Regions from separate parts of the Klebsiella sp. A52 genome, predicted to be linked through region 4. Evidence: riboswitches for the same ligand, from Rfam matches in the RefSeq annotation. Region 4 holds a riboswitch; each other region holds the start of a gene.
What was found. Region 4 has a riboswitch for thiamine pyrophosphate ahead of thiC (phosphomethylpyrimidine synthase ThiC). Riboswitches for the same ligand answer to the same signal wherever they lie in the genome.
Positions count from the first base shown of each region.

Region 1: it holds a riboswitch for thiamine pyrophosphate, as region 4 does, so the genes downstream of both, tenA (thiaminase II) here and thiC (phosphomethylpyrimidine synthase ThiC) in region 4, are expected to answer to the same signal.
Region 2: it holds a riboswitch for thiamine pyrophosphate, as region 4 does, so the genes downstream of both, thiB (thiamine ABC transporter substrate binding subunit) here and thiC (phosphomethylpyrimidine synthase ThiC) in region 4, are expected to answer to the same signal.
Region 3: it holds a riboswitch for thiamine pyrophosphate, as region 4 does, so the genes downstream of both, thiM (hydroxyethylthiazole kinase) here and thiC (phosphomethylpyrimidine synthase ThiC) in region 4, are expected to answer to the same signal.

Region 1 is NZ_CP074437.1:3,813,088-3,820,245, reverse strand. It holds gene KGA69_RS17990 (DUF4056 domain-containing protein) at 1-547, opposite strand, end outside; gene KGA69_RS17985 (hypothetical protein) at 614-1,567, opposite strand; gene KGA69_RS17980 (BamA/TamA family outer membrane protein) at 1,583-2,707, opposite strand; TPP riboswitch at 2,965-3,068, shown strand; gene tenA (thiaminase II) at 3,136-3,831, shown strand; gene KGA69_RS17970 (ABC transporter ATP-binding protein) at 3,828-4,553, shown strand; gene KGA69_RS17965 (ABC transporter permease) at 4,550-5,290, shown strand; gene KGA69_RS17960 (ABC transporter substrate-binding protein) at 5,318-6,247, shown strand; gene KGA69_RS17955 (diaminobutyrate--2-oxoglutarate transaminase) at 6,555-7,158, shown strand, end outside.
Region 2 is NZ_CP074437.1:481,255-488,412, reverse strand. It holds gene KGA69_RS02260 (DedA family protein) at 1-553, shown strand, start outside; gene thiQ (thiamine ABC transporter ATP-binding protein ThiQ) at 540-1,241, opposite strand; gene thiP (thiamine/thiamine pyrophosphate ABC transporter permease ThiP) at 1,225-2,835, opposite strand; gene thiB (thiamine ABC transporter substrate binding subunit) at 2,811-3,794, opposite strand; TPP riboswitch at 3,826-4,045, opposite strand; gene sgrR (HTH-type transcriptional regulator SgrR) at 4,083-5,738, opposite strand; gene sgrT (glucose uptake inhibitor SgrT) at 5,826-5,978, shown strand; gene KGA69_RS02230 (sugar efflux transporter) at 6,142-7,158, shown strand, end outside.
Region 3 is NZ_CP074437.1:3,037,066-3,044,223, forward strand. It holds gene KGA69_RS14365 (alkyl/aryl-sulfatase) at 1-37, opposite strand, end outside; gene KGA69_RS14370 (helix-turn-helix domain-containing protein) at 252-887, shown strand; gene KGA69_RS14375 (alkyl/aryl-sulfatase) at 931-2,907, opposite strand; gene KGA69_RS14380 (hypothetical protein) at 3,192-3,617, opposite strand; gene KGA69_RS14385 (STM2901 family protein) at 3,925-4,386, shown strand; gene KGA69_RS14390 (DUF1493 family protein) at 4,386-4,703, shown strand; TPP riboswitch at 4,807-4,903, shown strand; gene thiM (hydroxyethylthiazole kinase) at 4,938-5,711, shown strand; gene thiD (bifunctional hydroxymethylpyrimidine kinase/phosphomethylpyrimidine kinase) at 5,708-6,508, shown strand; gene fbaB (class I fructose-bisphosphate aldolase) at 6,657-7,158, shown strand, end outside.
Region 4 is NZ_CP074437.1:1,076,587-1,083,744, forward strand. It holds gene hupA (nucleoid-associated protein HU-alpha) at 1-23, opposite strand, end outside; gene KGA69_RS04995 (YjaG family protein) at 210-800, opposite strand; gene nfi (deoxyribonuclease V) at 843-1,514, opposite strand; gene hemE (uroporphyrinogen decarboxylase) at 1,527-2,591, opposite strand; gene nudC (NAD(+) diphosphatase) at 2,632-3,405, opposite strand; gene KGA69_RS05015 (Rsd/AlgQ family anti-sigma factor) at 3,496-3,993, shown strand; TPP riboswitch at 4,046-4,170, shown strand; gene thiC (phosphomethylpyrimidine synthase ThiC) at 4,260-6,155, shown strand; gene thiE (thiamine phosphate synthase) at 6,155-6,790, shown strand; gene KGA69_RS05030 (HesA/MoeB/ThiF family protein) at 6,783-7,158, shown strand, end outside.

The sequences.
Region 1 (7,158 bases), 2.3 Mb from region 4:
ATTGCGCAATTTCAAAGGCCAGATGGCCGGCAAGCCACGCGGCAATCGTATATCGCTGCGGCAATGAAGCCGGCGGCGTAAAGGCATTTAACTGGACGCGGCGGACGCCCAGCTCCTCGCTATAAAAGATACGTCCTGGCTGGCCGAGCGTGGGATAAATTCGGCTGAATAAATAGAAGGTGTAATCAGCGGTATCGCGCACATGGGCAATATCAATAAAGCCGCCGCGGCGGGTATAAATAAGGCCATTGTGCTCATCGCTTAAGCCAATCAGATTTTTAACCGCGCCGAGCGCGCTATCGTTGTAATGATGCTCACCTAAGGTATCGAGCGTCAGCACATTGCCAATCTGATAAACCGGGATCGGCACGCCAATGGCGCGCACCCGCAGATCGAACCCGAAGGCGCAGCATGGGCGCAGCGATTCCGGCGGTGACAATTCACCCACTACCGGGCTGACATGATTAACGGGAATCGTCGGTAATACCGGGTCCTGGGCAAATACCGAAAAAGCGGCTGCCCATAACCACCACAAACTCTTACGCATCAAAAGCGTTCTCCACCACACAAAAACAGCGCGCATCATACTCGCCGATGACTACGCGCCGTTAAGTCAAAAACGGTATTCGCCAGCGACAAAGAAACTATTGCGCTCGTTAAAGCCAAATTCGGTTAGCACATTGAAGTTACGCGTGATTTCGTACTGGGCGCCGATCAGCATATTCCACGGTGAAGTGAGTTTCTGTTTGACATCAAACTTGCCGTCGCCGTCTTTATTGACCGCGGCAATCAATGGCTGCAGCTGTGGCGGCATATGCAAATCAGCAAGATTGCCTTTAAATTCCTGCTGCACGTCCTGATACATACTGCCAACCCACACGCTGAGATGCGAAGGGCCAGAAATTCCCTGTAGATCAAATCGATAACCCACGCGAGGTGACACTGTCACGGCAGAGATGCTGCCGTCGAGAATATCAAAATCGGTGCGGGTATAGTTAGTATCGACGAGGGCAAACCAGTTCTCATAGCCGCCAGCCAGCGTGAACCCGCCCCCCCAGGTAGTACCTTTGAAATCAAGGACAAAATCGATGTTTTGCAATTCGCCGCTTTGGTTGAGGTTATGCACCGCGCCGGCGATGATGCGATCCAGACCGCGGTATTGCGTCGGGTCAGCATCGACCGACACATTCGACACCGACGAACCGCGGGTGTGGCCCAAAATTCCGTAGACATTAAGGAATGGAAATACCCACATATCGAGACGCAGGTTCTCAGTTTTGCTCTTCTCCCGCGTGTGTCCGGCGTCAATGGCGAACATATCGCTGGGGATTGGATGGTTACCCAGTTTCAGTCCGGAAAAGGTGATGCTGTCGACCATAATATCCTGGCGCATATTCATATAGCTGAGATTGACGCCAAACGGCAGCGGAATGGAATAACCGCGGGCGCGGGCTTCGTCGCCCCAGATGGGAAAGTAGCTATCACTGTCGTCACTTTCCGCCGCACAGGCATTCCACACGGCGCCAGAGGTTAATAGCAGCGTAATGACGGTTGTTTTCCATCTCATTTTTTATATGTACCTTTACAGTCCGGAACCCACATTAAAATAGACCGCCTGTTCGTGTTCGCTGAAGGCGACATCGGCGCCGGTAAATAACCCATACTGACGGGCGACCAGATAACGAAAACCGGTGCCCCACGCCACTTCGTTTTGCTGCCACAACGCCCCGGCTTCGTCAGCGGTGCTACCGACGCCGACAAAACCCTGCAGGATCCAGCGCGGCGCAAATTGCCAGGCCAGTTGTGTCTGGGCGACAGCGACATAATCGCCCTGATAGCGAAAACGCGAGATGCCACGCAGTTCGATGTAAGGCCGGGCCATTGGCGTCAGGTGCTTGTCATGATGAGTTAGCGACTGATAATTCGCCGCCAGCGCCAGGGTTAAGGTCGGCGCCAGCGGGATAAAGTATTTACCATCCAGCGACAACTGATTGTAATGATAGTCGCCGCCAAGCAGAGCGCGGTAAAAACGGTACTCGCCCTGTAGCGATAACCCTTTCTTAGGGTAGAAAAAATTATCGGTGGTGTCATATTCCGCCACTACGCCCAACGCCGAAGAGGTGCTTTTCTCCCCCAGCACCCGCTGCCACACCTTGTTAATCACCTGATTGTCCGCGGTCACATCGGTATGTGCATAGAATTGCGAGGCGCCAAGAAAAACCGGCGAGTCCCCCACGCGAAATAACAGCTTTTGTAGACCGCCATAGCCTTTGGTGTGGGTTTGCACCGCCACATTTTTGTTAAAACCGGCAATATCGCCCGAATAGATATCGAGATTGACATTGGCGTAGCCCGCGCCAACCAGGTAACGAATCCGGTCGTGATTCCACGTATGGCGATGCGCGGCGCCGATGAACCAGGTGCCATTTTGCGTCCCGCCGCCGCCGACCCCCGTTAGCGCTGGTGGAATAAAACGATCGCCCTCGCGGGAGCCTTTACCATGCAGAAATAAACCAAACAGACCGCCGCCGTAGCCGATAGCCGGCTCGGTGATCATTACCGGCACCGGCAAAAAACCGTAGGGGTTATCCTGCAGATACTGGCTCATATCAAGCATGCCATCTTCAGGATCGAACAATTGGGCGGCACGAGACGCGTCAGGCGCGAGGGCAAGCATCAGTAAAAGAGTAAGGCCTGCCAGCTTCATGCGGTCTCCAGCACTGACGCATTCATAAGGGGATATTAAGGGAATGTGCTAAAAATATATCGTAAGCCCTTGTTCTTCGCCAACTTACCCTCTCCTTACTTTGCTTATTTTTGGATAAAAAAGCGTGGTTAATCACACAAATTGATAAAGGTTGTTTATCGATCTGACACATAACCACTCAATTGTGACAATGTCACTACTATCGACGCTTTTTACCTTGTCGCCGTTGTAATCAAAAAGTGAATGACGTATAACATGTCGCAACCGAGGGGTGTCCCGTGAGGGCTGAGATGGCGTAAAAACCGAACCCTTTGAACCTGATCTGGGTCATGCCAGCGAAGGGACGGGTCGGCATGTTCGCCAGTTTTCAGTTTTTACCTGTTCACACTTCTGCACGCCCGGATCTCCCCTTATTTTCAGGAGGTCCCATGATGATTCCCGCTTTTACCCAAGGTCTTTACGGTCGACTGCGTGAGCAGGCCGGTGGCGAGTGGCAACGCTATGTATCGCACCCTTTCCTCCAGCAATTAGCCGCGGGTACGCTGCCGCAGGCAGCCTTTCGTCATTATCTAACCCAGGATTATCTGTTCCTGATCCACTTCGCTCGCAGCTACGCCCTGCTGGTCAGCAAACTTCGCACGTTGCCGGAGATGCGCGCCGCCGCCGCCTCGATGAATGCCATCCTTGCTGAGCTACCGCTACATGTGGGCTATTGCGAGCAATGGGGGCTGAATGAAGACGCTATGGCCCTGCAAAGCGAAGCGATGGAAACCGTCAACTACACGCGCTACGTACTGGATATCGGCCACGCCGGCGACGCGTTGGATCTGCTGGCGGCGCTGCTGCCCTGCGTTGCGGGTTACGCGGAAATCGGGCTCGGTCTGCTGCACAACCCACAAACCAACTTGCACGATAATCCCTATGCTTCATGGATCCGCAACTACGGCGACGAGAGCTATCTTCAGGGCGTCAACGCGGCGATCGGCCTGCTGGAAACCCTCTGGCAACAGCGCGGCGCGGAATCACGGTTCGCCGGACTGAGCGACATATTTACTACCGCTACCCGGCTGGAAGGCAATTTCTGGCAGATGGGTCTGAATGCCGCCGGGCAGGTCCAGGCGTGATGGCGCCAGGCATTCACGTTCGCGATTTATGCCTGCGCTTTGGCACACGGACTATCTTTCGCGATCTCGCCTTTGATATTGCCGCCGGGCAATGGGTGTCGCTCCTTGGCGCCAGCGGCGCGGGCAAAACCAGCCTGTTGCGTATTATCGCCGGGCTGGCGGCGCCAACCCGCGGAACCGTCATCGCCAGCGATGGCCTTCCCGTCACTACGCGACTGGCGTGGATGGGTCAAAAAGATCTGCTCTATCCGTGGCTTAATGTGCGGGAAAATGTCGCCCTCGGCGCCAGGCTGCGCGGTGAGAAGGTCGACAACGCCCGCGTCAACGAGCTTCTTGAGCAGGTAGGACTGGCCTCCTGCGCTGATGAACGCCCTGCCGCGCTGTCCGGCGGGATGCGCCAGCGCGCGGCGTTGGCGCGCACCCTCTATGAAGATCGGCCCATTGTGCTGATGGATGAACCGTTTTCCGCTCTCGATACCCTCACCCGCACACGCATTCAGAGCCTGGCCGCGCGCTTACTGACCGGACGAACCGTAGTGCTCATTACCCACGACCCGATGGAAGCCTGCCGCCTCAGCCATCGGCTGCTGGTGCTCTCGCCTGATGGTGAAATTGATGATAGCCATCATTTAAGTGGCGTTCCGCCCCGCGATCCGGATGATGGCGCGCTGTTGGCAAGTCAGGCGCAGCTGCTGCAGCAATTGATGAGGGCGAACGGATGAGGGGCAAGTTACTGCGCGGGTGCAGCGTATTTTGTGGCCTACTGTTGCTCTGGCAGTTGGCGAGCTACAGCGGCATTCCCGCCTTTTTGTTGCCTTCTCCGGCGGCGGTCGCTGAAGCGCTGTGGAATAACCGTAGTTATCTGGCCAGCCACACCCTGGTCACCCTGAGCGAAATTCTCAGCGGAATGGCGCTCGGCGTCGCGCTCGGTATGGTGCTGGCGCTTTGTATGACCATGTCGCCGCGATTACAGCGGTGGGTAATGCCGCTGGTACTGACCAGCCAGGCCATTCCGGTCTTCGCCCTCGCGCCGCTACTGGTGCTGTGGTTTGGTTTTGGTATGAGCGCCAAGGTCATGATGGCGGTGCTGGTTATTTTCTTCCCCGTTACCTCGGCTTTCTTTGATGGTCTGCAACGGGTCAATCGCGACTATCTCGATCTGGCCCGCACCATGGGCGCCTCCTTTGGCGCTCAATTGCGCCATGTCCGACTCATGGCGGCGCTACCCGCGCTAGGTTCCGGCCTGCGGATGGCCGCCGCCGTCGCCCCCATTGGCGCGATTATTGGCGAATGGGTCGGCTCCGCCGAGGGGCTTGGCTACGTAATGCTGAATGCCAATGCCCGCCTGCAAACCGATATCTGCTTCGCCGCCTTGTTCATTTTAGTGCTGCTGACCATCGCGCTGTGGTTGGCGGTCGACGCCTTTTTGCACCGGCTGATCGACTGGTCGCCGGAATAACTTATCAACAGATAATAAGGAAGAGATATGCGTATACCTCTGTTGGCCGGCCTCACTCTGCTGGTTTCCGGTCAGGCATCGGCAAATGAAAAGCTGACCCTGGTACTGGACTGGTACATCAACCCGGATCATGCGCCCATTATGGTGGCGGAACAGATTGGCGCCTTTCGGGATGCCGGGCTGGATGTCAACATCATCCCCCCTTCCGACCCGGCGCTCCCTCCGCGCCTGGTTGCCGCTCGCCAGGCTGATTTAGCGATAACCTATCAACCGCAGGTTCACTTCTTCGCCGATGAAGGACTGCCGCTGGTCCGCGTCGGGACGCTGATCCACTCGCCGCTGAATACCGTGATTGCGCTGGATCCGCGCATCAAATCTCCGGCCGATCTACAAGGGAAAAAAGTGGGATACTCGGTGAGCGGTATTGAACAAGCGACGCTGGCCACCATGGCGCAGCATGCTCACATCGACCCTGACAGCATCAAATTGATCAACGTTAATTTCCAGCTCACCAGCGCTCTGCTGGCCGGCCAGGTTGATGCCGTTATCGGCGGTTATCGCAATATCGAAGCGCTGGAACTCAAACTGCAGGGCAAAAAACCGGTGGTCATGAACGTGGAAGACTATGGCGTGCCCGCTTACGACGAACTGGTGATCGTCGCAAACAAGGCCGAGGTCAACGCCCCTAAAATCAAAAAGTTTCTCGACGCATTACAGCAGGGCGTGAGCTATTTGCGCGCCCATCCGCAGCAAACCTGGCAGCGGTTTGCCAAAGAGCATCCGGAACTCAATACCGAACTGAACCAGCAGGCGTGGTTGCAGAGCGTGCCGCTGTTCGCCACCGATCCGGCAGCGTTAGATAAGCCGCGTTATGACGCGTATGAACAATTTTTATATAACAACAAGTTGGTGAAAAAAGTAACACCTTTAGCAAATTATGCGGTTGAACTGCGTTAAGTAACCATAAAACTGACGGAAGTATTTCCGTCAGTCATTCAGCGAAGCGGTAATAAAAATATATAGACTTTCTCACTAATAATTACACTTTCCATGGTTTTAAAAACAATCGAAATTTATCTTTTAAATCAGCTAATTATATTGACACCCCTGTATGTAATAATGACGTCAAAATAGCGCCATAAATTAAAGATTGAATGCGGATTTAAAAAGCCATATATTGTGCGCGCTTTATGAATGCCGATTCAATTTTCTAAACCTTTTTATTCAACCAGAGTTCAAACGTAACGCTGGTTGTGGGAGTGATATGATGACGGATAAAGTCCGTATTGATACTTTAAGTGCAGATTTATTGGACGCGAACAACGAAACCTTTTTGGCTCGTCAGGCTGAATTCGAATCGAATGTCAGGAGTTACCCTCGCAAGTTGCCGCTCGCCATCACCAAAGCCGAAGGCGTTTGGCTGACCGATGCGGATAACAAACAGTACCTGGACTGCCTCGCCGGCGCCGGGACCCTCGCTCTGGGCCATAACCATCCTGAAGTACTGCAGAGCATCCAAAGTGTCATTACCAGCGGCTTGCCGTTACATACCCTCGATCTGACAACACCGTTAAAAGATCGCTTCTCTGAATACCTGCTCTCCTGCCTGCCGGGCGAAGGGAAAGAGTATTGCCTGCAGTTCACCGGTCCTTCCGGCGCTGACGCCGTTGAAGCCGCGCTGAAGCTGGCGAAAAAATACACCGGCCGTACGGCGGTGATCAGCTTCTCCGGCGGTTATCACGGGATGACCCACGGCGCGCTGTCCGTGACCGGCAATCTGTCGCCAAAAGCGGCGGTCAACGGCATGATGCCGGAAGTCCAGTTTATGCCTTATCCGCACCTGTATCGTTGCCCTCTTGGTATCGGCG
Region 2 (7,158 bases), 600 kb from region 4:
GATCTCATTCTGGCTCGGCTGGCGCTTTAAAAAGCCGTTACACCGCTGGTCGTTTATGAAAAAAAATCGCGCGCTGCTGGAGAAAACCGAACACGCGCTGCACCAGCACAGCATGGTGACGATACTGATCGGCCGCTTTGTCGGGCCGACGCGGCCGCTGGTGCCAATGGTCGCCGGGATGCTCGACCTGCCGGTGGCGAAGTTTGTGCTGCCGAATATTATTGGCTGCCTGCTCTGGCCGCCGCTCTATTTCCTCCCCGGTATTCTGGCGGGGGCGGCGATTGATATTCCTGCCGATGAAAACAGCGCCAGCTTCAAATGGCTGCTGCTGGGCGCGGCGCTGCTGGCGTGGCTGGCGGGCTGGCTGTGCTGGCGACTGTGGCGGAGCGCGAAAACCTCCGGCGATCGTCTGACCCGTTGGCTACCGCGCGGACGCCTGCTGTGGCTGGCGCCGTTGATGGCGGCGCTGGCGGTAGCGGCGCTAACGTTTGTTTTCCGCCATCCCCTGATGCCGGTCTACCTTGAGATCCTGCATAAGGTCATTTCGCGTTAATTCCCAACAGCGCCGAGGCGCTGCTGTTGCCGCTCAACAGATCGTCAGTGGCGCCGTCCCAGGCAATGCGCCCTTCGGCCACTACGATGGAACGAGGCGCAATGCGCGCCGCATCCTCCACGCTGTGCGACACCATCAACAGCGTCAACTGTTGCCGCTGACAGACATCGGCGACCAGCGTCAGCATCTCCTGACGCAGCGCCGGATCGAGCGCCGAGAAGGGTTCATCAAGCAGCAGCACCGGCTGTTGGCGTATCAGACAGCGGGCCAGCGCCGCTCGCTGCCGCTGACCGCCGGAAAGCTCGCCAGGCAAGCGATCCAGCAGCGTATCCATTCCCATCTGCCCGGCTATCGCCGTGACCTGCGCGTGCTGCTCGCGGTTCAGCTTCAGGCCGGGGTGGATGCCTAGGCCAATATTCTGCCGGACGGTGAGATGGTTAAACAGGTTGTTCTCCTGAAACAGCATGGAAACCGGACGCTGCGCCGGCGGCGTGGCGTTATGCTTCTCGCCGTCGATCAGCAGGCTGCCGCTGGCCGGCGGCAGAAAACCGGCGATCAGATTCAGCAGCGTGCTTTTGCCGGCGCCGCTGGGACCGAGCACGGCGATGCGTTCTCCGCGCTCGACGCTGAGCGTAAAGCGCATCGGCAAATGCTGATACAGCCAGGTGACATCATTGAGTTTTAGCATCGCGTCCCGGTAGTTTCTCGATCAAGGTAAAAAGGATAAAGCACAGCAACAGTAGCAGGAGCGCGGTGACCGCGCCGTCCTGGCTGCGGTAGGAGCCTATTTGTTGATACAAATAGAAAGGCAGCGTGCGGAAGGATTCATTGCCGAACAGCGCCACCACGCCGAAGTCGCCGATAGACAGCACGCAGGCGAAAGCCAAAGCCTGCGCCAGCGGCCGTTTCAGCGCCCGTAGCTCCACTACCCGCAGCCGGTTAAAACCTTGTAGCCCCAACGACTGACACAAAGCGCCGTAGCGGGCGGCAATATCGCGCATCGGGTTTTCCAGCACCTTCAGGGCATAGGGGATTGCCATCAGCGCGTTGGTAAAGATGACGATGCCGTCGGCGGATTCCGGCAGGCCGACGCTGTTATTGAGCAGCAGGAAAAATCCGGTTGCCAGCACAATCCCCGGCATGGCGAGGATGAGCATGCCGCTGAGCTCCAGCGTCTGCCCGGCCAGCGGCAGATTGCGGGCCCGCAGTTCGCGGCTGCTCCATAGCAGCATCATGGTCAGGATAACGCTAAGCAGACCGGCGGCGAGGGCGATACGCAGCGAGGTCCACAGCGCCTGCCATAGCGCGGCTTGGCCGAGCACCTTCGGCAGATTGACGTTGAGGCCATCGACGATTACCGCTAACAGCGGCGGCAGCAACAACAATAGAGCAAGCGCGATCAGCGCGCAATCGCACAGGCGGCTATGCAGACGGTCATCGGGGTCGCGCCAGCCCTGCAGTTGGTTGGCGCCGATCGCCACGGCTTTGCTCAGGCGCTGGCTCAGCAGCACCAGCCCAAGACAGCAGACCATTTGAATAATCGCTAATAGCGCCGCCCGCGCCGGGTCGTAATCAAAGCTTAGCGCCTGATAGATAGCCAGCTCAATGGTGGTGGCCCGCGGCCCGCCGCCAAGTGACAGCACGGTGGCGAAGCTTGCGAAGCACAACATAAAAATCAGCGTAGCCACCGGCAGGATCTGCCGACGCAGCCACGGCCATTCCACAAGGCGGAAGAAGACGAAACCGCGCATGCCGAGCTGTGCGGCGATCTGCCGCTGTTCGCCGGGAATGTTTTCCAGCGCCTGCAGCAGCAGGCGGGTCGCCATCGGCATATTAAAAAACACATGGGCCAACAGGATGCCCTGTAAGCCGTATGGTGAGAAATCCCATTGCCAGCCGAGGGCGTGGAACAGCGCGGCGAGCCACCCCTGGCGGCCATAGACGCTGAGGATGCCGAACACCGCCACCAGAACCGGCAGGATCAACGTCATCGCGCACAGGCGCAGCAGCAGCGTGCGCCCCGGAAAGCGGCGGCGATACAGGGCGCGGGCAAGGAATATCGCCGGCACCACCGAAAATAGCGCCGACAAAAAAGCCTGCCAGAAAGAGAAACGAACGACGTGCCAGAGATAGCTATCGCTGAGGATCGTCTGCCAGGGGGCCTGCGGCGCTTCCAGCCACAGCGCCAGAAACGCCGCCAGCGCCACGATGACCAGTAAGCAGGCCGCCGCGGCGCCGGGGATCAGCCAGCCGAAACTTAGCGGCTGACGGCGCGTTGCCATGAACCGATCCAGTTTTGACGTTCAGCGGCGACCTGCTGCGGGGTGAACTGCAGCGTGGTTTGCGGTTTGGTTAGCTTATTGAAGTCGGCCGGCAGCGCGACCTGAGTTACCGGGTACATCCAGTTGCCGGTGGGGATCGCGTTCTGGAAGCCAGGCGAGACCATAAATTTCAGGAACTTCTCCGCCAGTTCCGGCTGCTTGCTGGCGGCGGTACGCGCGGCGACTTCAACCTGCAGATAGTGGCCTTCGGTAAAGTCCGCCGCCGCATAATTATCTTTTTTCTCTTCGATGAGGTGATAAGCCGGCGAGGTGGTATAGCTCAACACCAGGTCGCTTTCGCCTTTCAGGAACAGGCCGTAGGCTTCGCTCCAGCCCTTGGTGACGGTGACGGTTTTGGCCGCCAGCTTCTGCCAGGCTTCCGGCGCCTTATCGCCATACACCTTTTGCATCCACAGCAGCAGGCCGAGCCCCGGCGTACTGGTGCGCGGGTCTTCATAAATCACGCGCCATTTCTGCGGGCTCTCGACCAGCTCTTTCAGGCTTTTCGGCGGGTTTTTCAGCTTGTTTTTGTCATACACGAAGGCGAAGTAGCCGTAGTCGTAAGGCACGAAAGTATCGTTATCCCAGCCGCCGGGTACGGTGACTGCGCTGGCCGGCACGCCGCTTTTGGCAAACAGTTTGCTCTGCGCCGCCGCTGCCAGCAAATTGTTATCAAGGCCAAGCACGACATCGGCTTTGCTGTTTTTGCCTTCCATTCGCAGCCGGTTAAGCAGCGAGACGCCATCTTCGAGGGCGACATATTTCAGTTCGCAGCCGCAATCGGCCTCAAATGCCTTTTTAACCGCCGGGCCAGGACCCCAGTCGGCAGAGAATGAATCGTAGGTGTATACGGTCAGGACCGGTTTAGCAAAGACCGGGGCGGCGACCAGCGCCAGCAGGGGAAGCAGTTTTTTCAACACTTTGCACCTCAGTATATGGGGAGGCAAAGGATTTTGAGTAGGCCTCAAATCCCTTCGCCGGCGTTATCCGGATCAGGTTCGACGGGTATTTTCTCAGCCCATACGCTTCATCCTTCAAGCCGCATCTGCGTTAGCTCCGCGCGTTCACCCCAGTCACATAGTTATCTATGCTCCAGGGGATTCACCCGCTTGCTGCCTTGATGCAACTTGAATGATATTGCGTATGTTTATTAGCACCCCGTTGAGAACGGCGATAGTGTAATGATTTTGTTAGTTGACGCAAAGCATTCAGGGCTCCGGCGGGGCGAACCACGCCGATTTAAAGTCAAACCAGCCGAGAGTGTTCATGCGCACGCCGCGCATGCTGCGCTGGCCCTGAAGCATTAGCCAGTGGTGGATCAGCGGGACAATATGCTGTTTCTCCAGCAGTTGCTGGCTCCAGGTCGCCGGGTTGAACTCGCCTGCGCGCCAGCGGTTGGCGTCTGCCTCCCAGTCGATGGGAATACAGTGATGTATGAGCGGCACTTCATATAAATAGGCGAACAGGGAGAAATCTATTGGCAGCGTAAAGTTGACGCTGTTTAGCCAGATATCGCTCACCGTTTCGCCGCGATGCCAGTCATCGTACTCCAGCTCCTGAATGTTCAGCTTTACCTGATGTTCCGCCAGCAGCGCCCGCATGATCCCGCCAATGACCCGATGTTCCACGTGATCGCGATAGTAGGTGAGGGTAACTGACTCGAGGCCGACTGGTTTTTCACAGGCATGGCTGCGGGCGTGGTGCCAGCGCGGCAGCAGACCGTAGGCCGGAAACCAGTTGCCTTGATAGTGTTCGCCGGCGTGATACAGCAGGTTGGCGGGCTGGAACAGATAACTTAACCAGCGGCGCACGTCATCATTGCCGCCCAGCGGGCTGCGGCTATCAAAGAGCAGGTAATAGCACCCCTCTTCCAGGCGGCTCTCTACGGCTTTTTCGCTTTCGGTATTGCCCTGCAGGGTTAAACCGCCGTTGGGTTCTTCGCTAATTTCCGGCAGCACCCAGACGTTAACCTCATCGATTAGCGCCCGGTAGCCGAAATATTCTTCGAAGGCATGGATTTTCAACTGATTTTGATTATTGCGCGCGACCGCGTAAGGGCCGGTACCGACGGGGAGACTGGAAAAATTATCCATCGTGCGCCATTCCTGCGGCAGCACCATTGCCGGGACCTGCCCTAACAGCCAGGGCAGCCAGCGGTCCGGCTGGCTGAGGTGAATATCCAGCGTCCAGGCGGTCGGCGAGACGATGCGCTCAATATGGGAAAATAGCGGCAGTTCGCTGCTGCGCTGTAGCGAAGAGATAACGTCGGCCATCTCCAGCTCGCGGCCATGATGGAAATGAATGCCGGGACGCAGGAAAAAGCGCCAGTGATTAGGCGAAATTTGTTGCCAGTGGTGGGCAATATCGGCCTCCAGTTCCCCATTTTCCTCATTTACCCGCGTCAAAGCGCTAAAAATTTGCCGCGCGATGTGGGTCTCCGAACGGCGCAACGCGCTGCCGGGCAGCAGATTCTTCATCGGCCGATAGTAGAGCACGCGCAGGATGTGGCGCCCCTGGCGGAAGCTGCGTCCCAGATGGGAGATCAACATTTGCCTGACCGCCGTTTTATCACCTACCAGTTGTACCAGCTGATCGATGCGATCCTGCTCCAGCAGATCTTCGGCGCGCTGCTGCTGTAGCGCCAGACCGGTATAAAGGAAGGTCAACCTGGAGCGCTTGCCACGCCCGGCTTCGGATTCCCAGGCAAGCCAGCCGCGCGCTTCCATCAGATTGAGCAAGGTGCGCATATGGCGGCGCGAACAACTGAGCATTTCCGCCAGTTCGTTGAGGGTGGTCTGTTGCGACCTGCCATCGCAGCATTGCCACAGGCGGATGAACTGTTGTTGCAGACGGCTGGAAGGCATAAAAGAGGAACTCCTGACGAAAACTCAGCAATTTATGAGTTCCTATATTAAGCCAATAATGAACCTCGATGAAGTAAGGAGATGAATATGACGAGGTCAACCACTAAGCAGTTCTATCAACGGTACTTTTCTGCGACGCAGGGCGCGTCCTGGCTGGCCCGCCAGTTAGCAGGAAGGCAGCAGAAAATGCTGGAGGAATTGATGCAGTGGGGAGTTACGTCGCCGACCTCCGATCGTTGACTTGCCGACATCATGTGTGACTGAGTATTGGTGTTATACTCGCCGTCTTTCAGGCTGCAAGCGCATTGGCTGCAACTCGAAATCCACAGAGTATAGAATCACCCGCCAGCAGATTGCTTCTGCTGGCTTTTTTCGTTTACTTCGCGTGTGTTAAGGATATTTCATGCTGTGGTTGATGACGATGGGGCGACGGTTAAACGGCGTCTACGCCGCCTTTATGCTGGTGGCTTTTATGATGGGCGTGGCCGGGGCGCTGCAGGCGCCGACGCTCAGTCTATTTCTTAGTCGTGAAGTCGGCGCGCAGCCGTTCTGGGTCGGCCTGTTTTATACGGTGAATGCGATTGCCGGTATCCTGGTGAGCCTGGCGCTGGCCAAACGATCCGATAGCCGCGGCGATCGTCGGCGGTTAATTATGTTCTGCTGCCTGATGGCGGTGGGTAACGCGCTGCTGTTCGCTTTCAACCGCCATTATCTGACGCTTATCACCTGTGGCGTGATGCTGGCGTCGGTCGCCAATGCGGCAATGCCGCAGCTGTTTGCTCTTGCCCGCGAATACGCTGATAGCTCTGCTCGCGAAGTGGTGATGTTCAGCTCGGTGATGCGCGCCCAGCTGTCGCTGGCGTGGGTCATTGGCCCGCCGCTGGCTTTTATGCTGGCGTTGAATTATGGCTTTACGACCATGTTTTCCATCGCCGCCGGGATTTTTGTCATCAGCCTGGCGCTGATTGCCTTTAAGCTGCCTTCGGTGGCGCGAGTGACGCAACTGCAGGAAGGCAGCAGCCTGCCGGAACTGGAAGGCGGCTGGCGCGATAAAAACGTCCGCATGCTATTTATCGCCTCAACGCTGATGTGGACCTGCAACACCATGTATATCATCGATATGCCGTTGTGGATCAGTAGCGATCTTGGCCTGCCGGATAGCCTGGCGGGGATACTGATGGGCACGGCCGCCGGTCTTGAAATTCCGGCGATGATCCTGGCCGGCTACTACGTTAAGCGTTGGGGTAAACGCAAAATGATGGTGGCGGCAGTCGCCGCCGGCGTGTTGTTCTATGTGGGGCTGATTATGTTCCATGGCCGCACGGCGCTGCTGGCGCTGCAGCTATTCAACGCCATCTTTATTGGTATCATCGCGGGGATCGGCATGTTGTGGTTCCAGGACCTGATGCCGGGGCGCGCC
Region 3 (7,158 bases), 2.0 Mb from region 4:
CCAGAGCCAGATGTTTAGCGATCTGATTTAATTTCATTGCATGGCCTCTTAGATTATTTGTTCCGCTATCAATGTTTAATATCAGCGGATAATTCAAATGCGGACTAATTACTGGCCATTTTAAAGCGAATACTTTGCGTTGATAGTCCCATATGGGACTGGTCATTCGTGAAAAAATAATCATCTCGAATCCGCTATCACTTCGCTGCTATACTCGATACCACGGCAGACGGCGCAGCAAGGGGCATAGCGTGAATTTTCAGGATATCCATAGCTATTATCAGCAACTCAACATTGATGCCTTTTTTCCGCAAATAATGGCACAAGGGGAGCCCCTGACGGTTGCGGCAAATAAAAAATTAGCAATCCAGCCAGAATATATTTATTTTTGCACTGAAGGTTCGCTTTCAATATTAATGCCGGAGAATGGCCTTTATATTGGAAATTCCATTGAGTATATGCCGATTGGTCTTATGGAAAGATACTGCCCGCTAGCGAAGTTTGAATACATCGGCAGCGCGGCGGTGAAGCTGGTCAAAGTCACTTATGATGTTTTTGACCAAATCTTTTTACGCGGCGGTCCTGAACGCGTGCAGGAGTTGGCGACCATTCTGACCTATATGTCGATTTTTACTATCGATCTTCACAACGAACGCCGGCAAATGACCAGCTACCAGACCATCAGGCCGATGCTGTTTCGTTATCTTTATCGCCAGAGTACGCATCAGGGGGAAAATGAAGGCCTGGCGCTGTTTATTATTAAGCGCACTAATCTGTCGCGCACGCATGTATTTCGCGTACTGGCGGATCTAAAAGCCGGGGGCTATATCACGATGAAGCGCGGCAAACTGGTTTCGATCGACCGACCGCTGCCGGAAGCTTACTAGTAGAAAGGAAACTCCCGCGACCGGGCGCCGCGGGAGCAGGGCATTATGGCGTGACGATGTCGAACCAGAATTCGAACTTGTCCATATAGCCCAGCATTTCATTGAGCTTATCGGCGTTACCGGTGATTTTCGCGTCGCCGTTATCGACGGCCTGTTTCAGCGTCTCCTCTTTGAGGATGATCTTATTCAGGGTGGCGCGGTTGAGGGCGATAGTGGTATCGGCATCTTTCGCTTCCGCGTTGGCGGTATGGTTCAGTACGCCGTTTTCCAGCTCCAGCTTATACTTGCCGCCGTCGCTGCCGAGATCGATATTAAACACCGATTTCGCGTTACCCGCTTTCTCGCCATTGATATGTACCGCCAGATAGTCGAAGAACATTTCCGGGGTCATCGCGCGCACGGTATCCGGGCTGGCGGTGTTCGGGGTAGGACCTTTCACCACGCCGTTACGCAGCTCCTGCGCGCCGGTGAGGTAGAAGTTACGCCACGGGCCTGATTCCGCCTGGTAGCCTAACTGTTCAAGGGCATCGGCTTCCAGATTACGCGCATCCTGGTTTTTCGGATCGGCGAAGACGATTTTGCTGACGACCTGGGCTACCCAGCGGTAGTTACCCTGGTCATAATCCTCTTTCGCTTTCTTCATGATGGCATCGGCGCCGCCCATGTAATCGACGAATTTCTTCGCCGCTTCTTCCGGCGGCAGTTCGTCGAGGGTCGCCGGGTTGCCGTCGAACCAGCCGAGATACAGCACGTAGGTGGCCTTCACGTCGTGGCTAACGGAACCGTAATAACCGCGGTTAGCCCAGGTGTTGGCAAGGCTCTCCGGCAGTTTGAATTTAGCGGCGATTTCATCGCGGGTCAGCCCTTCGTTGGCCATACGCAGGGTCTGGTCGTTAATGTAACGATACAGGTCGCGCTGGCTCTTCAGCAGGTTAACCACGTTTTCGTTGCCCCAGGTCGGCCAGTGGTGCTGAGCCATAATAATTTCGGCCTTGTCGCCCCAGCGTACAATTGCTTCGTTGATGTACTTCGACCACGGCAGCGGTTCGCGGATTTTCGCGCCGCGCAGCGAATAGGTGTTGTGCAGGGTGTGTGTCACGTCTTCCGCGGATTCAATCAGTTTTTTCTCTTCGATGAACCACAGCATTTCCGACGGCGCTTCCGAACCCGGCGCCAGCATAAAGTCATAGGTCAAACCGTCAATGACTTCTTTCTGCCCGTCTTTTTCGATGATATTGGTCGGCGCAATCAGGGTAACCGTGCCCGCCGAGGTGGTGGTGCCAAGGCCGGCGCCGACCTGACCGGTGGCCGATGGTTTCAGCAGGTTGCCGTACATGTAGCTGGCGCGGCGGCTCATGACGTTACCGGCCATGATGTTTTCTGCCACGGCCGCTTCCATAAAGCCGGACGGCGCGTAAATTTTCACTTTGCCGGATTTCACATCCGCCTCATCAACTACGCCGCGCACCCCGCCGTAGTGGTCAACGTGGCTGTGGGTATAGATAACGGCGACGACCGGTTTCTTACCGCGGTTTTGGTAATACAGATCCATGCCCACTTTGGCGGTTTCTGCCGACACCAGCGGATCCACGACGGTAATGCCTTCTTTACCTTCGATGATGGTCATATTGGAGAGATCAAGATTGCGGATCTGGTAGACGCCATCGGTGACCTCAAACAGGCCGCTAATATTGATCAATTGAGACTGACGCCACAGGCTCGGGTTGACGGTGTCCGGGGCTTTTTCACCTTCTTTGATGAAGGAGTACTGCTGCGGATCCCATACTACGTTACCTTGTTCGCCTTTAATGATCTCGGTGGGCAGGGCGGCAATAAACCCTTTATGGGCGTTGGTGAAATCGGTGTTATCTGAGAAGGGGAGTTGATTATAGAGAGCGTCGTTGGCTTGTTTGGTGGCGGCGGTCGCTTCTTTTGCGGCGACTTCCGCCCATGCTGACAAGCTGATCGATGACAGCAAGCCGGCGATGGCTAAACCTTTCACTACGGGGGTCAATTTCATTGGAATCCTCTTACCATGATGGCAATTCACTCGTTAATTCCGATCTGACGTGGTGTTACAACTTGTAACGCTTATTTGAACTATAACCAGTTGTTTACATTGAGCAAGTTATGGTTACAAAAAAACTACATTAGTTAAAAAACTACTCACTCGTAGGTAAAATGAGATTTATCCAATGGGATTAATGTCGCTTGTTTAGCGCGGTGTCAGACGTGTCGGTTACTGCGGGGAAGGGGAGAAAAAAGCGGCTCTTAGGCCGCTTTTAAATTAACAAGGAAGCGGCGCTATTTGGCGTAGCCTAAAAATTTACCGTCCTGCATGACGGCAATTTTTCCTGATTGGTAGACAATAAAAACGTATAAACCCTGAGAATAGGTTTTCGCGTCAGCATTGCTTTCGTCTAAGGCCGCGGGTTTGCCATCAACTGTCAGCCCGGTTGAGTTTGTGACCAGCTTCATGCCATTGAAGATCTTCACTTTTTTGCTGGATTGCGCTTTCTGCACGGGATATAAAGCCTGTGCATTTTCCAGCGCCTGCTTCTCCGCTGCGGCGTTCACCGCAGCCTGTTTGTTTTGTTCCGCAATATAACAGGCGTCTTTACTGACCCCCTGGGCTTCACACTCGGCCATACGCTGCGCCGGCGAACTGCAACCGGCCGCGATGGCTGCGCTGAGTGCCAGCAGTATTATCGAGACGTGTTTCACTTTCATCATTAACGACCTTATCGTAGATATTATTTTATACATGCGACGAACATTCATGACAGCGGCGATCGTCCGGGGATCGTTAGCGTGCTTAATTCGTAACGCGTGGTAACTATGTCGTAGGGTGATTAAGCAAATTGTGATCTACATCAACCGCCGTACGGATAACTAAAAAATAGTGTAATCGTTTACAATGCGGCGAAAAGAGCGTCTCTGTGGCAAGCGTACGGGGATGATACAATGACGAGTAATGACGGTGTGCCAATCAGCCATTATGATGGCGCTTTATGCAAGGATCATAAGGGATTATGAAGTGGATACTGTTGAACAAATTAGTGGGTACTTCTATAAAGGATACTGGAATCTGAAACCAGAGGAGTTATTCCTGTTGATTCTCATCGATGCGATGAGTCAGCATCTTGAAATTGAGGCAACAGCCGCAACTGCTATCTTAACCGGACAACCCTGGATACCAACGCGAACTAAACCAGGTACAGCAATTAAAGGAACGAGTATTGCTTCAATAATGTCTCGTAAGCTACTCAGTAATGTACGTTTGCCGGTTGGTATTTCGTTGATCACTCCTATGGGTAAAGGTCTGAAAGACTTTCATTGGTCGAAAACTAATAAGTTAGGCGCGGTTATAGGCCGCTACATACCATGGATAGGGTGGGCAATGGCATTTTATTATGCGAGAGCAATACTAATTGATACTGGTGAAAATTTTAATAAGATTGTTAAACCAGAACATAAAGTTGCATGGACATACTTCTAATGAGCATTGAACAAGAAATTATTGATTATATATATACTCATCATAGCCATAAGAAATACTGTTTTTTTGGCGATCGTCCAGAAGTCACGTTAGATACTGAATTAACAAAGGGGGGGCTGAATATCATCTGGGAAGATGCAGAAGATACTTTAGATTACTATTTCAAACAATGGAATGTAAAAATGAATGGCTTCGAAATTATCTATTACTTTGAACCTGAGTTTTTAGGTTCCATGCCTCCAGAGAAGCCGCTTAAACCGCTAACAGTACAAATGTTGGTAGAGTCCGCAAAAGCGGGTGAATGGCTGTACGATTAAGGGACATATCGCGGGAGACATACCGCTTTTACCGTTTACAAGACTTACCGCTGGCATTACTATCCTGAAGAGAGATTAACGGAACGTTAGTCGCCATTTTGTACCAAATGACTCGGGGTGCCCTTCTTTGTGAAGGCTGAGAAATACCCGTACCACCTGATCTGGATAATGCCAGCGTAGGGAAGTCAGAGACCGCATGGTCTGCGCTGCTTCCTCATCTGGCGGGAGCAAACCATGCATGAACCGCTAAATCCGGCGCATATCGCGCACCTGCAGCAGCTTTTCCGCACCTCTTCGCCGCTTGTTCACTGTATGACCAACGATGTGGTCCAGACTTTCACCGCTAACGTCCTGCTGGCTATTGGCGCCTCGCCGGCGATGGTGATTGATCCTACGGAAGCCGCGCAGTTTGCCGCCATTGCCGATGCGCTATTGATTAATGTCGGGACCTTAACCACTGAGCGCGCCAACGCGATGCGAGCGGCGGCGCAGAGCGCCCGCCAGGCGGGAAAACCCTGGACGCTGGATCCGGTTGCCGTCGGCGCGCTGACGCTGCGTACCGATTTTTGTCGCGAGCTACTGGAACTGCGGCCTGCGGCGATTCGCGGCAACGCCTCGGAAATCATGGCGCTGGCGGGGAATAGCGGCGGTGGGCGCGGCGTCGATACCACCGACAGCGCCGCCGCGGCGTTACCCGCAGCCCAGGTGCTGGCGCGCAAGCTCAATACCGTGGTCGCGGTGACGGGCGAGGTGGATTACATCAGCGACGGCGAGCGCACGCTTGCCGTGAGCGGCGGTGATGTCCTGATGACGCGGGTGGTCGGGACCGGCTGCGCGTTATCCGCGGTGGTGGCGGCAAGCGCCGCGATGCCCGGCGATCGGCTGCAAAACGTAGCAGCCGCCTGCGGCCTGATGAAAATGGCGGGAGGTGAAGCGGCGCGACACGGCGGTCCCGGCAGTTTTATCCCGGCATTCCTCGACGCGTTATACGCGGAGGTGGCGGCATGAAGCGGATTAACGCCTTAACCATCGCCGGCACCGATCCCAGCGGCGGCGCCGGGATCCAGGCCGACCTCAAAACCTTCTCCGCGCTCGGCGCTTACGGCTGCTCGGTGATCACCGCGCTGGTGGCGCAGAATACCCGCGGCGTGCAGTCGGTATACCGCATTGAGCCGGACTTCGTGGCGGCGCAGTTGGATTCGGTGTTTAGCGACGTGCGAATCGATACGACGAAAATCGGCATGCTGGCGGAAACCGATATCGTTGAAGCGGTGGCGGAACGTCTTGCCCGCTATCAAATTGCCAACGTGGTGCTGGATACCGTGATGCTGGCGAAAAGCGGCGATCCGCTGTTATCCCACTCGGCAATTGCGACGCTGCGCCAGCGCCTGCTGCCGCACGTTTCACTGATCACCCCGAATTTGCCGGAGGCCGCGGCGCTGCTCGATGCGCCGCATGCGCAAAGCGAGCGCGAGATGCTGGAACAGGGCAGGGCGCTGTTGGCATTAGGCTGCGGGGCGGTATTAATGAAGGGCGGACATCTGGACGACGCCGAAAGCCCGGACTGGCTGTTCACCCGCGAAGGCGAACAGCGCTTTACCGCGCCGCGTGTGCAGACCAAAAATACCCACGGTACCGGCTGTACGTTATCTGCCGCGCTGGCGGCGCTGCGTCCTCGCTATGCCGATTGGGGACAAACCGTCGCCGAAGCGAAGGGTTGGCTATCGGCGGCGCTGGCGCAGGCCGATTCGCTGGAAGTGGGGCACGGTATCGGCCCGGTACATCATTTCCACGCCTGGTGGTAAATGGCAGTGAAACGAGACAGCAGAATCTACTGAAAAAATGCGCTCCCGGCTGGAAAATATGCTAACTCGGTACCAGGCTTAACCTGCCCAAAATTTTTGGGTTGGGATAAAACATGCTGGCTGCGGCCAGCACTTACGGGAGATAGCTATGACTGATATTACGCAGTTGCTTGGCAAAGATGCCGACAGCCTTTTACAGCACCGTTGTATGACTATTCCAGCCGATCAACTCTATTTACCGGGCGCGGATTACGTCGACCGGGTGATGGTGGATAACAACCGCCCGCCTGCGGTGCTGCGTAATATGCAGACCCTCTACAATACCGGGCGTCTGGCCGGAACGGGGTACCTTTCCATTCTGCCGGTCGACCAGGGCGTAGAGCATTCGGCGGGCGCGTCATTCGCCGCCAACCCGCTCTACTTCGATCCGAAGAATATTGTGCAACTCGCCATCGAAGCCGGCTGTAACTGCGTGGCTTCTACCTATGGCGTACTGGCCTCGGTATCGCGCCGCTACGCGCACCGCATTCCATTCCTCGTTAAGCTCAACCATAACGAAACCCTGAGCTACCCGACCGAGTATGACCAGACCCTGTACGCCAGCGTTGAGCAGGCGTTCAACATGGGCGCGGTTGCGGTTGGCGCGACGA
Region 4 (7,158 bases):
TCAATCAGTTGAGTCTTGTTCATAAGTTATCCTTACAATGTGTTTATCGCTTGCTAAGCATCGAGTGCGACGGAAATGCCAGAAAAGCACTCTCCTGCATACACGCACCGATAGCCACTTTTTTTCGCCCCCCAAATGTAGACCAGACAGGGGGCGGAATGGAAGTCTTCAGACGCTACAATTCAGGCGGTAAATCACGTTTTCTGGTCTCATTGCTGAAAATTTATACCAATATTGCTCTCACCGGCCTCTCGCAGGTCTGCGCGCAGCCCTTTAATCAGTTCAATGTCGCGTTCTTCGCAGTCGGCCAACAGGCGGAAAATCTCCCACTGAATGTCCCATTCTTGTTCTACCGCCGGGTTAGCTTTGAGCTCTTCATCGGTCATTTCGCGACCTTCCTGGGTCATTTCCAGCATCGCGACGGTAGTAATGGAAGTCTTACTGACCTCGATAGCATGTTCCAGCGTTTCACCGCTCAGGCGTGAGTGGATTAATTCGCTCAGCGCGACGCAGGCATCGATAGCCGGATAGACGCCGTACATGTCGTAGTCATCTGCGGACGGAATCGCCTCTTCCAGCTTTTCCAGCTGACTATCGAAATTCACCTTCGCATCTTTTACCGTCAGCGTTTCCCAGATCAGGTCAAGGATACGACGATATAACTGGCCGTCGCCAAACTCGGTTTGCTTGCAGAACATGGCGTAGTTGGGGTACATACGCTCGCACAGGCAGGCCATAAAGGTGACGTGCTGCCAGCTCTCCAGTTTCTCCAGGCGCAGATGAATCGGGTTTTGTAACATGATGAATTCTCGAAGTCAGAAATTAGGCGCAGTGTACCTGAATCAGCCGTGATTTGCTTGCCAACGCACAAAGGAAGGCCGACGGGATGCCACGGCATCGGCCCAACGCGTGGGTTCGGGTAGCCGGTAGCCCTGCATGCAGCGTTCCACCCACATTAACGCGCTATCCATCCCTACGCGGTGGCCGGTACTGATAAACAGTGGGTTGCAGCGTGCTTTGCTGCGCCAGACCCAGGCCAGCTGATCGCCCTTGTCGATTAATGGCGCCAGCGCGCCGGGCTCGGCGCCGAGCGGTTCAAACTTCCCGCATAAGCGTTTTTTCGCTACGCCAATCGTTGGCACATCAACCATCAGGCCAAAATGGCTGGCGACGCCAAGCCGCCGGGGATGTGAAATACCGTGGCCGTCGACGAACAACAGATCGGGCTTTTGCGATAGCTGTTGCCACGCCGCCAGCAGCGCGGGGGTCTCGCGAAAGGAGAGAAAGCCGGGGATGTACGGCATCGTGGTGGCGACGCGCGCCACCTGATACTCCACCAGCTCAAGGCCCGGATAAGTTAGCAGCACCATCGCAGCGCGGGTAATGTCCCCTTCCTGCTCAAACCCCACATCGGCGCCGCCGATCAGCACCGGCGGGTCGCGATCCAATCGGTCCGCACGTTCTACCGACGCGGCTAAAGATTGCTGTTGGGTTCGTAGCGCAGCTAAATCCATCATGCTTATCTCCTATTGGTGATATTGCGCGGAGAGACGATGCACCGCCTCAACAAAGACTCCTGCATGCTGTGGGTCGACGTCCTGATGGATGCCGTGACCAAGGTTAAAGACATGGCCTTCGCCCTGGCCGAAGCCGGCGAGAATGTTCGCCACTTCGTCTTCAATACGGGCGGCAGGCGCATAAAGCATCGACGGGTCCATATTGCCCTGCAGCGCCACTTTGTGACCTACGCGACGGCGAGCGTCGGCAATATCGGTAGTCCAGTCGAGACCCAGCGCATCGCAGCCGGTCTCCGCCATCGCTTCCAGCCATTGTCCGCCGCCTTTGGTGAACAGCGTCACCGGTACGCGACGACCTTCGTTTTCCCGCAGCAGGCCATCGACGATTTTATGCATGTAGTAGAGCGAGAACTGCTGATAGTCGCGGCCGGTCAACACGCCGCCCCAGGTGTCGAAAATCATCACCGACTGCGCGCCCGCTTTGATCTGCGCGTTCAGATACAGGGTGACGCTTTTCGCCAGCTTGTCCAGCAGCGCGTGCAGCGCCTGCGGTTCGGCGTACATCATCTTTTTGATGACGGTAAAGGCTTTGCTGCTGCCGCCTTCAACCATGTAGGTCGCCAGCGTCCATGGGCTGCCGGAAAAACCAATCAGCGGCACTTCGCCTTTCAGTTCACGGCGAATGGTGCGCACGGCGTTCATCACGTAGCCTAATTCTTGTTCCGGGTCCGGCACCGGCAGTTTGTCGACGTCGGCTTTGCATTTCACCGGCGAGGTGAAGCGCGGGCCTTCGCCAGCTTCAAAGTACAGCCCCAGCCCCATCGCATCCGGAATCGTCAGGATGTCCGAAAAGAGGATCGCCGCATCCAGCGGGTAACGGCGCAGCGGCTGTAGCGTTACTTCGCAGGCCAGCTCGGCATTTTTACACAGCGACATGAAATCGCCCGCTTGCGCGCGGGTGGCTTTGTATTCCGGGAGATAGCGGCCCGCCTGGCGCATCATCCACACCGGGGTGACATCAACCGGCTGGCGCAGCAGCGCGCGCAGGTAACGATCGTTTTTCAGTTCGGTCATTTTTACATTCCTTTAGCGTTGATGCGCCCAGTGTAACATGTCACTCGTACTCTGCCCGACACATCGCCACCGTATCTTCGATCAGGCGTCGCGCCACCGTGCCCGGCGGCGGCAGTAGCGGCAAATCGTCATAGCGATACCACTCTGCGCTCAGCAACTCTTTCTTATCCACGACAATATCGCCGCTATCGTATTCAGCCATAAAGGCGGTCATCAATGATTGCGGGAAGGGCCACGGTTGGGAGGTCACATAGCGCAGGTTTTTCACCTTAATGCCGCTCTCTTCCATCACTTCGCGGGCGACCGCCTGCTCAAGGGTTTCACCCACTTCGACAAACCCGGCCAACACCGTATGGACACCATTACGATGGCGGGTATGCTGCGCCAGCAGAATTGAATCGTCGCGACGAATGGCGACGATAATGCAGGGGGCAATTTGCGGATAATAGCGCTCGCGGCAGTGGCCGCACAGCATCGCCCACTCGGTTTTACTGACATGCATCGGGTGGCCGCAGTAGCCGCAGAATTTATGCGATCGATAAAACTCGGCCAACTGGATCCCGCGCCCTGCTAACTGGAAAAGCCCAGGATCCTGATCCAATACCTGGCGCAGCGATCCCATATCACGCCGACGATCCTGACGCACCAGCCACACCGCTTCGCCTTGCCACTCGCCGAGATGTAGCGCGCGTTCACCGACAAGATCAAAATTTACCGCTTCGCCATGTGGTAATTCCCCTGCGGGAAGCCATAATTTTTGTTCGTGACTGACGATCCACCAGCCGCGATCTAATTTTTCAATAATACGATCCATATCTATTGCGCTACCTTCGTTTTACTGGCACTTTTAACATTATATTTACATTTGCTGAGCAACGTTATTTTTAATCTTGCGGAGTCAATCATGTTAAACCAGCTGGAAAACCTGACGGAACGTGTTGGAGGCAATAACAAACTGGTCGATCGCTGGCTGCTTGTGCGTAAGCATTTGCTCGTGGCTTACTACAACCTGGTTGGCCTGAAACCCGGCAAAGAGTCCTTTATGCGGCTTAATGAAAAGGCGCTGGATGACTTTTGCCAAAGCCTGGTGGATTACCTCTCATCCGGTCATTTTAATATTTATGAACGTATTATCGGAGAAATGGAAGGGAGTACCCCTCTTTTAGCCGCTACCAAAATCTACCCGCAGCTGGAAGCCAATACCCAGCAGATGATGGACTACTACGATACCTGCCTCGAAAACGCCATCGATCATGATAACTATCTCGAATTTCAGCAGGCGCTGTCGGATATCGGCGAGTCGCTGGAGGCACGCTTCGCGCTTGAGGACAAGCTGCTGGCGCTGGTCGTCGCTCACGATCGGAAAGACAGCGTTGGCGACAATATCGCGCCGACCGCTTGAGTTGTGAACCGTTAACGAGTAATTTACATACATTATCCCTCTGCGGAGGGATTTCATCTTGTCGGAGTGCCTATTTTCCACACGAAAGCTGAAGTGGAAAAGGCTGAGACCGTTTATTCGGGATCCGCGGAACCTGATCAGGCTAATACCTGCGAAGGGAACAAGAGTAAACTGCTGGTCGCACCTGCCCGTTACGGGTTGGTCGCATCTGTTACTCCATCCGTCGTCTGACAAGCCATCTCCTTTTTTTGTAACTGGAATGCGCTATGTCTACTACCAAACTGACCCGCCGGGAACAACGCGAACACGCGCAGCGATTCATCGATACGCTGGAAGGCACCGCTTTTCCCAATTCGCGCCGCATTTACATTCAAGGCTCACAGGCTGATATCCGCGTCCCGATGCGTGAAATCCAGCTCAGCCCGACGCTCATCGGCGGTGATAACGATAACCCCCAATACGAAGCCAACGAACCAATACCGGTGTACGACACCTCCGGGCCTTACGGCGACCCGGAGATCAACATCGATGTCCGCCAGGGACTGACAAAACTACGCCAGCGGTGGATCGACGCACGTAACGACTGCGCGCCGCTCAGCGAACGCAGCTCGGCATACACTAAAGCGCGGCTGGCCGACGATGGCCTCGATGAACTGCGCTTTGGCGGCCTGCTGACGCCTAAACGCGCCGTCGCCGGCAAATGCGTGACGCAACTACACTACGCCCGCCAGGGGATCGTCACCCCGGAGATGGAATTCATCGCCATTCGCGAAAACATGGGCCGTGAGCGTATCCGCAGCGAGGTGCTGCGCCAGCAGCATGCCGGAGAAGGCTTTGGCGCCCGCCTGCCGGACAACATTACCGCCGAGTTCGTCCGCGATGAAGTCGCTGCCGGGCGAGCCATCATCCCGGCCAATATCAATCACCCGGAATCCGAACCGATGATTATCGGCCGCAACTTCCTGGTGAAAGTGAATGCCAATATCGGCAACTCGGCGGTGACCTCTTCCATCGAAGAAGAGGTCGAGAAGCTGGTCTGGTCAACCCGCTGGGGCGCCGACACGGTAATGGACCTCTCCACCGGCCGCTATATCCACGAGACCCGCGAATGGATCCTGCGCAACAGCCCGGTGCCGATTGGTACCGTCCCGATTTACCAGGCGCTGGAGAAAGTTAACGGCATTGCCGAGAACCTGACCTGGGAAGCCTTCCGCGATACCCTGCTGGAACAGGCCGAACAGGGCGTCGACTACTTCACGATTCATGCCGGGGTGCTGCTGCGCTATGTGCCGATGACCGCGAAGCGGTTGACCGGTATCGTCTCGCGCGGCGGTTCTATCATGGCCAAGTGGTGCCTGTCGCATCATCAGGAAAACTTCCTCTACCAGCACTTCCGCGAAATCTGTGAAATCTGCGCCGCCTATGACGTGTCGCTGTCCCTCGGCGATGGTCTGCGCCCCGGCTCGATTCAGGATGCCAACGACGAGGCGCAGTTCGCCGAGCTGCATACGCTGGGCGAGCTGACTAAAATCGCCTGGGAGTATGACGTTCAAGTGATGATTGAAGGCCCCGGCCACGTGCCGATGCAGATGATTCGCCGCAATATGACCGAAGAACTGGAGCACTGCCACGAAGCGCCGTTCTACACGTTGGGGCCGCTCACCACCGACATCGCGCCGGGCTATGACCATTTCACTTCCGGTATCGGCGCGGCAATGATTGGCTGGTTTGGCTGCGCCATGCTGTGCTACGTCACGCCAAAAGAACATCTCGGCTTGCCCAACAAAGAGGATGTGAAACAGGGACTCATTACCTACAAAATCGCCGCCCACGCCGCCGACCTCGCTAAAGGCCACCCCGGCGCGCAGATCCGCGACAACGCGATGTCCAAAGCGCGTTTCGAATTCCGCTGGGAAGACCAGTTCAACATCGCGCTCGATCCCTTTACCGCGCGGGCCTATCACGATGAAACCCTGCCGCAGGAGTCCGGCAAAGTCGCCCACTTCTGCTCCATGTGCGGGCCAAAATTCTGTTCGATGAAAATCACCCAGGAGGTCCGCGACTACGCCGCGAAGCAAAGTATCGAGGCCGGCATGGCCGATATGTCAAATAACTTCCGCGCCCGCGGCGGTGAAATCTACCTGAAAAAGGAAAATGCCTGATGTACCAGCCTGACTTTCCGCCCGTACCGTTTCGTCTCGGGCTTTATCCGGTTGTCGATAGCGTGGCGTGGATTGAGCGCCTGCTGGAAGCCGGCGTGCGCACCATTCAGTTGCGGATCAAGGACCAGCGCGACAGCGATGTAGAGGATGATGTCATCGCCGCCATCGCGCTTGGCCGCCGCTATCACGCGCGGCTGTTTATCAATGATTACTGGCAGCTGGCGATTAAGCACCGGGCGTACGGCGTACATCTGGGTCAAGAGGACCTGGAAACCACCGATCTGAGCGCCATCCGTAAAGCCGGACTGCGCCTTGGCGTCTCCACTCACGACGATATGGAAATTGACGTCGCGCTGGCGGCGCGCCCTTCCTACATCGCGCTGGGCCACGTCTTCCCGACCCAAACCAAACAGATGCCTTCGGCGCCGCAGGGCCTCGAACAGCTTGCCGGGCATATTCATCGTCTGGCCGATTATCCGACGGTAGCGATAGGCGGCATCAGTCTGGAAAAAGCGCCGGGCGTACTGGCCACCGGCGTCGGCAGCATCGCGGTCGTCAGCGCCATTACCAAGTCAGCAGACTGGCGGGCTGCCACTGCACAACTGTTAGCGCTGGCGGGAGCAGGCGATGAATGATCACGATTTCATGCGCTACAGCCGCCAGCTATTGCTGGAAGATATCGCCATCGAGGGACAGCAGAAACTGTTAGCCAGCCGGGCGCTGATTATCGGCCTGGGCGGCTTAGGTTCGCCGGCCGCGCTATATCTGGCGGGGGCCGGCGTCGGAACGCTGACCCTGGCCGATGACGACGCGGTGCATCTCAGCAACCTGCAGCGGCAAATTCTGTTCACCAGCGACGATATCGACCAGCCAAAAGCCGCGGCGGCAAAGACGCGGCTCAACCAACTCAATCCGCAAATCCGCCTCGTGGCGCTACAGCAGCGCTTAAGCGGCGAGTCGCTGCGCGCCGAAGTGGCGAAAGCCGACGTGGTGCTGGACTGTA